DNA from 4 places in the Bacillus sp. PK3-067 genome. Region 4 is predicted to be linked to each of the others. Evidence: riboswitches for the same ligand, from Rfam matches in the RefSeq annotation. Region 4 holds a riboswitch; each other region holds the start of a gene.

Region 1 (2,204 bases), 710 kb from region 4:
TTCAACATGTTTTTATCTACTGTTTGAAAACCTTCTAAAATACTAAGCGCAATTGGGAAGAAACAAACGAGTATTACGACCATTACTTTCGGCAACATCCCATATCCAAACCAAATAATAAATAGCGGTGCAAGTACAACAATTGGAATTGTTTGCGAAATAACGAGCAATGGATTTATTAAAATACGAAATAACGGTATAACGTCCATAATAATTGCGATGCTCGTCCCCAATAAAATTGCAAAGAATAGTCCAATTATAACTTCCTGCAGTGTTTGCATCGTATTTGGTAATAGTAAATCTTTCATCCCAATTAATTCTTGAACAATGGCAGAAGGCTTTGGTAAAATCCACGGTTCGATTTTAAATAATGAAACAGATCCTTCCCATATCGCAATGAGAAGGATAAGCCAAATAGTTGTAATAAGTTTAGATTGCTTCTGGTTTTGCATATTCATCACGGTACTTCCAAACCTTTTCATCTATCGTTACACCAGTGCTTGGACGATAATGGATTTTAATAGAAGTAATCACTTCTTCTGCTCCAGCATCGACGCAAGCTTGTTGCGCACGTTTAACGACATCAAGAAGTACATCTAATTCTCCTTCCAAAGTTGTTTCCATTGCCCCTACTTCATAACGAACTCCCGATTGTTGCACAACTTCAATTGCTTTATCGACAACAGAATATACATCTTTCGTTTTTGCTTGTGGTACTACTGAAAATGACATTGTAACTTGTTGTGACATAATAAAATCCCCCTTATAAAAATAAATTTCAAAAATAAATTTCAAAAATAAGAAAAGGCTTTCCTACTGCGTAGGAAAGCCTTGTATGCAAGTTATTACAGAATAACATATGCTACATCACTTTAAGTAACTCCCTACGCTGGCATTATCCAGATCAGGTTGAGGGTCGATGTTTACTTACATCCTCTCAGCCAATTGGCTCCCCGGTCCTTAATTCGTTTTCATTGTAGCATGATTTATTTTATTGAACAAACAAAAGCATGCATAATCATTTCATTATTTTTGGAAAATAACCAACTTTTTCACCATGAGCTAATAACTGCTGAATAAATTCTTTATTAATTGCTGGTACTATCAATTCTTTTTTCTTAATCCATTTATTCGTTCTACGCGTACCCATTACAATTTCAGATTGCTGCGCTCCATCTCCTGCAACTTGAGAAGCAATTAACTCTGCTATTACTTCATTTCCCTTCGCTAATGCAAGTCCGGTATTTACATATTCTGAAAGTGGAACCATTTCAAGATTGTATCCACACTCTCCAATTAGCTGTATAAATTGTTCAAACTCAATTTGATGTGGATGACAAATATGTAACGTCTCTCCTATAATTTGCGCATCTTGCAAATACGATACAATTGATTTACTAGCAAAATCAATTGGTGTGAAATCAACTTTCCACTTCACATTTGGTGCTTTCCCAATTAATAGCATTGTTTTAATAAGACGATAAAATGCGTTTCCTTCAATATTTTGTTGGAACGAACCTGTTTCTGAATGACATGCTAAATTACCTGCACGATAAATATTTCCACGCAAACCATTTTTCATTGCTTCACGAACAATGTTTTCCGCTTGTAGTTTACTATTTGAATATACATTCTCTAAGTCTACACTGTAATTAAAATCACCAGTTTTCATGTATGTATCCCATTGATCTACCGCTAATTCTAACGGGATACCAATTGTAGAAATAAAATGGAATGTAGCACCTTTCTCCGCTAATGTTAGCATACGGCTAGTTCCTTGGACATTTATATTTTCAAATTGTTTTACATCTCCAAAATGTCTTACATCTGCACCGCAATGAATTATCGTATCCATCTTAGAACTGATGAACATAAATTCTTCTTCGCTCATCCCAAGATACTCTTCTCCAAGATCACCAGCTACGGCCTGTATACGCTGTAACCATTCTTCACATATATCATTAAAGTAGCCTGTTAATGTATCTATAATTCTTTGCTGCACATCTTTAGTTGGTCTTACTAAACAATAAATAGTAGCAGATGTATCTCTCAACAATTCATATAATATGTGTGATCCTAAATAACCAGTAGCTCCTGTTAAAAAGACATTTGAAATCTGGTTTTCTTCCAAAACGTTTGCATACGTGATAGTATCTGGTTCGTGAATCACTTTATATTCACGAAATACTTCTTCTTTCTCTACT
Region 2 (2,204 bases), 2.6 Mb from region 4:
TAATTTCTTATTTGTAAACATATAACACCTCTCAAAATTCATTGGATATTCCTGCTTTTGCTTCTTTATATTTTTATATCTTTATATCTAATTTTAACACATGAGGAACTCAAAAAAATACGATATGCATATTTGCATATCGTATTAACAACACTCCATGATAATATAGAAATTCCTGCAAAGAAAAAACAACTCCGTTACAGCTAACAGCTCGGGTTTCTTTTCTTATTTAACTTCATACCACCAACATTTACGTTCTTTGATTGTAAAATAAATGTGACAGAAGTTTATCCAGTTAATGCGTAGACAAGTAAATGAGCTAAATTATCGATATTCTATTTCGCCATTTCCGTAGCACTAATGACTTTACGCAAATTTGACAAGAAAAAATATATAGATAGGTATGATCCATACCTATCTATAACATTACTTCTATTCTTTATCCAATTACGTCTTTTACGTCTGTATCCACTGGCCACTTTTCTAATGTATAAGCCATTTCCCAAAATGAATATTCATATTGACTGCTAATAATAAAATGCTGTTTCATACGTTTGCGATCTGCCTCTGTTACTTTTTCAGCGATAATATCTAAACGTGTAATTTGTTCTTCAACTAGCGTACGGAACCAATCAGATCCATAAGCAGAAATCCATTCGTTATAAATTGGCTCTTCCGGCTGGCACTCTTTTAAGCGTTCGCCAATTTCATAATACAACCAATAGCAAGGTAAAATTGCTGCAATGGTATCTCCTAAATGCCCTTCATACGCAGCACGATACATATGTGAAGTATACGCATATGCAGTTGGCGCAGGAATAAAATTATCTTTTTCTTCTTTCGTTATCCCTAGTTTTTTAGCAAAATTCTCATGTAAAGATAACTCGGCCTCATATGTATTTTGAGCATGATGTGCCATACGAGCTGTCGTCTCTAATTCAAGAGCTTTTGCAGCTCCTAAAGTTTGTACTCTAGCAAAATGACTCAAATAATATGAATCTTGAAGCACATAATAGCGAAAACTAGCTAAATCTAATGTTCCTTCACCAAGTTTTTTTACAAAAGGATGGTTAAAACTCGCTTCCCAAATTGAATCTACTTCTTTACGTAATGATTGTGAAAAAGTCATTTAAATCCCTCCAATAATGTATAAAATATAAGTATTTATCCACAATTATTAAAGCTGTAAAATAAAAAAACTTTCTTTACAGGCGTAAAGAAAGTGAAATTGACAGTATTTATTTACTCATTAAATAGCAACGTCTTTCCCACTTCCCTACGCTGGCATTAACCAGATCAGGTACTAAGAGTCTCAAAATCACATTTGATCTCAGCCTATAAAAGGCCCCCCTAGTGGATAAATATTTTGTTTTTATAATGTATTCATCATAGCATACTTCGTGAAACTGTCAAAAAAATTCGTTATATAATTCCCTTAAAACCCTTCTTCTTTTCTAACTTTTAATGATGTTTCAATAATCATATCTAATAGTTTGCTATAACTAATTCCCGCTGCTTCTGCACTTTTGGGCAATAGGCTTGATTGTGTCATCCCTGGTAATGTATTAATTTCCATTACATATGGAATTCCGTCCTTCACCATCATATCAACTCTTGCATAAACACTACATTTTAATGCTTTATAACAAGCAAGTGAAGCTTTATTTACACGTTCCTTAATTTCTGCTGGAAGTTCGATAACTTCCTCAACCGTACTAGTATCATCATATTTTGCATTGTAATCAAAGAACTCGGCTGCATGTCGAATTGAAACTATAGGTAACTGTTTTCCATCCAGAATAGAACATGTAATTTCATCACCTTTTATATACTTCTCAATTACTACTTCAGAATCCCATTCGAATACAGTTTCTAGCATTGAGATCAATTCATTTTTATTGTAAACGATTTTCACCCCGACACTCGATCCGCCAGAGTTTGGTTTTACCACTAATGGAAATCCTAACTTATCTAACTCATCAAGATTTAGATCCTCCATTTTTGTAAGTTCAATCCAATCTGGTGTTTCTACACCTTCATAACGTAAAATCTTTTTCGAAATATTTTTATCCATACATATACTGCTAGATAACATATTACTTCCGCTATAAGGAATCCCTAAACTCTCCAGTGTTCCTTGAACTGTCCCATCTTCTCCGTATTTTCCGTGTAATGCGAGCAATGCAAAGTCAATGTCTTTCGCT
Region 3 (2,204 bases), 1.0 Mb from region 4:
TTCATCTAACAGCAATATCTCCCCGCCTGTTAATAAAGTTCGAATAAAAGATACACGTTGTCTCATACCACCAGATAAATCTTTCGGATATTTTTTCTCATACCCTTGCAAACCAAATTTATGTAACAGTTCCTTTGCCTTTACTTCTGCTTCTTTCTTCTGTACACCTTGGCACTCTAGCGGCAGGGCAGCATTCTCAATAATTGTTCTCCACGGCAAAAGCATATCTTTTTGCGGCATATATCCTACAGGATGGTTCTTTGTTTCTGTCAGTTCTATCTGTCCAGTACTTACCTTTTCTAGACCTGTAATAAGGCGAAATAAAGTACTTTTTCCACATCCACTCGGTCCGATAATACTGACAAACTCTTTCTCATGTATAGAAGCATTTAATTCATGGATGATTGGTTTCTCATCGTAATGAAAAGAAACATTATGAAACTGTAGTATGTTCTTGCTCCTCAAATCCCCACATCTCCTTACGATAGGACATATCCCAGAATAAATATTCAAATCGACTGGAATATAAGAAGATCTCCTCTAATCTTTCTAGTTCTTTCTCAGACTTTCCAACTGCCATTTCATTTAATAAATCTATTAACCAAATACAAAGATTACCGTATTCTTCCGAACTATATCCTTGAATCCACTCACCAAAAAACTCATGATCTCTTGCTCCAGGAATATCATTTAAACGCTTTCCAATTTCCCAATAGCTCCACATACATGGAAGAAGCGCTGCTATTAATTCCGCAAGTGTGCCATTTTGAGATACAGACATCATGTAATTTGTATAAGCTAAATTTTTAGCAGATGGTTTCGCAGACTCTATCTCCTCTATAGAAATTCCAAGTCTTTTTGCATATTGTTTATGGATTGTCATTTCGCCATTTAATATTCCATCAATTTGTTCAGCGAACTTTCCCATTACTTGTGGATTCGTTGCTTTTACAACACCAATCGCATATAACTTTGCATAATCTAGCAGATATAAATAATCTTGAATAATATAATACTGAAATTTATCTTTTTCTAACGTGCCATCTCCCATACCCACTACAAACGGATGATTATGACTCATCTCCCAAACCGGTTGCACAGTTTCTAATAATCTATCGCAAAATTTCATTTCTCTATCCCCTTCCAATATATGTATCTAAATAAAAAACCACTTCTATATATAAGAAGTGGTTACAGCAAATAAAGTTATACATTTATTCGATGTTCCACTTCCCTTCGCTAGTATTACCTAGATCAGGTGTTGTAAGGGTTAAGGATTATTCCTCTCTCAGCAAGTCAAGCACCCCTAGTGGTTTCAATATGAAATTTTCAAATAAAAAAGCCCCGTTTCTATACGCAAAGAAACGGGGACTCATTGTTAGTGTCCGAATTGCTTCCCTACGCTAGCATAATCTAGATCAGGTAATAAAAAGGATCAAAGGCTTACGGCCTACTCTCAGCTGGCAACACCAGCTCTCCTAGCAAACTATAAAATTATCACTGTCAGTATAACACCCTAATAAGACATCATCAACTTTTTTAATTTTCTTAATTATCAACATAATATCAAAATTATACAATACATACATTCTATTTTAGAAAATAAAACCCCAATTAATTGTATAAAAAGGAATCATTATCCTCAAAAAATTTATTTTTATATTGATTTCATATTACATTTATGTGAATACCCCCACTATATTATATCTTTATACTATAATAAAATTACAACTATACAACTAGAGGAGGTCTCTATTCCATGAATATGAAAGCTACTGCTTTAACAGCAACTACTGTAGCGATTGCTTCTTTACTTCCTTCTATGGGTGAAACAAATGTACAAAAAGCAAACGCTGAACAATTATCTAATATTAAAACTGGGTATGTCAAAGTCGATCAAGTAGCATTACATACAGAAGATAACGTAAAAAGCACATCAATTGATACAATTCGCTTTAATACAAAAGTGAACATCATTGAAACAACTAATGGTTGGTATAAAGTATCTGTTCATAATAAAGTAGGTTATGTACAAAAAGATGCTATTTTACTAAAAAACAAACTTCAATCTAATGATCAATACATCGTTAATGCTAATGCATTAAACGTTCGCTCTGAACCTAATTTAGAATCTTCCATTTTAGATGTATTACCAAATGGTAAGTTTATTACCGTTCAAGAAGATCAAGGCGAATGGTATAAAA
Region 4 (2,204 bases):
GGTAGTTCATTTGCGATTACGCAGTTCATTACAGCGACATTTTTAGGACCAGAACTTCCGGATATTACATCGGCACTTGTAAGTTTAATTAGTTTAGCGCTGTTCTTAAAAGTTTGGCAGCCGAAAGAAATTTATCAATCTGGGCAAGCAAATAGTGAAGTAGCAGCAACAACGACAGCGGCATCGATGCCGAAATTAACGTTTGGAAAAGTAGTGAAGGCATGGTCCCCATTTATCGTATTAACGGTTATGGTAGTCATTTGGAGCCAAAGTTTCTTTAAGGCATTATTCACTCCAGGAGGGGCTTTAGAAAGTCTTGTATTTAAGTTTGAAATTCCAGGTCTGCATAATCTAGTAATGAAAGCAGAGCCAATTGTAAATAAACCAACGCCTTACGAGGCAATTCTGAAGTTTGATGTATTATCGGCAACCGGAACAGCGATTTTAATTGCTTGTATCATTTCCATGTTTATTTTGAAAATGAATGTAAAAGATGCAGTAGTGACATTTAAAGAAACGTTAAGCGAATTAAAAATGCCAATTCTATCTATCGGATTCGTACTAGGGTTTGCATTTATCGCAAACTATTCTGGTCTATCTTCCACGTTAGCGTTAGCATTAGCTGGAACTGGCGGACTATTCCCGTTCTTCTCACCATTCTTAGGCTGGATTGGCGTATTCCTAACAGGGTCTGATACGTCTGCGAATGCACTGTTCTCAAATTTACAAGCCATTACAGCGCAGCAAGTCGGCGTATCTGAAGTGCTTCTCGTTGCAGCAAATACAACAGGCGGTGTAACAGGTAAAATGATTTCCCCGCAGTCGATTGCGATCGCTTGTGCAGCGGTTGGTCTTGCTGGAAAAGAATCGGATTTGTTCCGTTTTACAGTGAAGCATAGTTTGTTCTTCGTAATTATTGTTGGTATTATGACTTATGTTCAGGCTTATTATTTAACGTGGATGATTCCATAAACAACAAAAGAAATAAACTTTTAATTTTCCAAATTATGGTGTATGATAGAAAAGTATTGAAAATTAAATCAGTGATAAACTAGGGGTGCCTAACGTATGCGTAGGCTGAGAGAGAAGCGCGTGAACTTCTTAACCCTTTGGACCTAATCTGGCTCGTACCAGCGTAGGGAAGTTAACGGCTTTACATAATGATGTCTTTATGAGCCAGGTCCTTATTTTTTTATGGACCTGGCTCTTTTTATGGAAGATGCGCAAATTGGGAATACCGACAGTAGTGGATAGGCTTGTTCAACAAGCAATCAGTCAAGTGCTTGGTTCAATATTTGAAAAACAATTTAGCGAATCTAGTTACGGCTTTAGACAAGGGCTCTTTTATGTTTGTATTTCGGAACTTCATCATATTTCTTTAAATAATAAGCACGGTAAGTAGCTTCACGAAGTTGTACAGAGTTGGCAGCTTCAACCATGTAATAACGAAGATACTGGTTTCCCGTTCGTGTCATGGGTGTTCGTTCCGATTCAAAGTTTCCAGATTGCGATTTTTTCTAGTAAAGACCGGTGTATTTGGCCAATTGTGCTTCGTTCTCAAAGCGTTCAATTTGTCCAACTTCCGCAATGATTCCCGCGGCGTATACGACTCCAATGCCTGGAACACTTGTTAAATATCTCGCTTCTGGAATGGCTTAGAATAAAGCAGTAATGCTTTTTTCTATCTCTTTGATTTGTTTTTTCAATGTTTGAATCAATCGTGCATAAGTGGCTAATACAACGTCCACAGAGTCTTGAACGACCTTACCTAGTCGGTAGGAGTCACGTATGGATTTCTTGATGGTTTTCGCTAAATCTTCCGGGTCGCTAAAGCGTCCTTTCCCCTTTTTCTGAAGAAGAGTAGCGAGTGCTTCTAGATCCATTTCTGCGATTTCATCCAACGAAAGGGAATCTGAGAGTATTTCCATCATCGTCGCACCAAAAACAGAGGTATTTAACTCTTTCGATAACGTATTACATTTGTAGTAAAGGTTCTTCAGAAAGTGTTGCTTACATTCTGTTTGCTGGTGAACGAGTTGATATCTAGATCGTGTTAAACGTTGAAGGGCAACGTATTTTTCCTCCTTGATAAGAAACTTATTATACCGTCCGGTTCGTAAAAAATCGGCAATACGGAAAGCATCTATTTTATCGGTCTTATCTTCTTCAAAGAGTTTTTTATACCGATGGATGGCTTTTGGATT

What was found. Region 4 has a riboswitch for thiamine pyrophosphate ahead of M1D73_RS26560 (reverse transcriptase domain-containing protein). Riboswitches for the same ligand answer to the same signal wherever they lie in the genome.
Region 1: it holds a riboswitch for thiamine pyrophosphate, as region 4 does, so the genes downstream of both, M1D73_RS02215 (MTH1187 family thiamine-binding protein) here and M1D73_RS26560 (reverse transcriptase domain-containing protein) in region 4, are expected to answer to the same signal.
Region 2: it holds a riboswitch for thiamine pyrophosphate, as region 4 does, so the genes downstream of both, tenA (thiaminase II) here and M1D73_RS26560 (reverse transcriptase domain-containing protein) in region 4, are expected to answer to the same signal.
Region 3: it holds a riboswitch for thiamine pyrophosphate, as region 4 does, so the genes downstream of both, tenA (thiaminase II) here and M1D73_RS26560 (reverse transcriptase domain-containing protein) in region 4, are expected to answer to the same signal.

The regions. Positions count from the first base shown of each region.
Region 1 covers NZ_CP096490.1:423,091-425,294, reverse strand. Annotated here, with positions in the region: gene M1D73_RS02220 (ABC transporter permease) at 1-458, opposite strand, end outside; gene M1D73_RS02215 (MTH1187 family thiamine-binding protein) at 430-750, opposite strand; TPP riboswitch at 865-966, opposite strand; gene M1D73_RS02210 (non-ribosomal peptide synthetase family protein) at 1,019-2,204, opposite strand, start outside.
Region 2 covers NZ_CP096490.1:2,494,890-2,497,093, reverse strand. Annotated here, with positions in the region: gene M1D73_RS12805 (DUF3937 domain-containing protein) at 1-42, opposite strand, end outside; gene tenA (thiaminase II) at 440-1,129, opposite strand; TPP riboswitch at 1,257-1,362, opposite strand; gene ddlB (D-alanine--D-alanine ligase) at 1,436-2,204, opposite strand, start outside.
Region 3 covers NZ_CP096490.1:746,800-749,003, reverse strand. Annotated here, with positions in the region: gene M1D73_RS03855 (ABC transporter ATP-binding protein) at 1-465, opposite strand, end outside; gene tenA (thiaminase II) at 434-1,129, opposite strand; TPP riboswitch at 1,215-1,318, opposite strand; TPP riboswitch at 1,379-1,490, opposite strand; gene M1D73_RS03845 (SH3 domain-containing protein) at 1,760-2,204, shown strand, end outside.
Region 4 covers NZ_CP096490.1:5,137,646-5,139,849, reverse strand. Annotated here, with positions in the region: gene lldP (L-lactate permease) at 1-972, shown strand, start outside; TPP riboswitch at 1,044-1,159, shown strand; partial or broken gene M1D73_RS26560 (reverse transcriptase domain-containing protein) at 1,217-1,333, shown strand; partial or broken gene M1D73_RS26555 (transposase) at 1,329-1,589, opposite strand; gene M1D73_RS26550 (IS110 family transposase) at 1,656-2,204, opposite strand, start outside.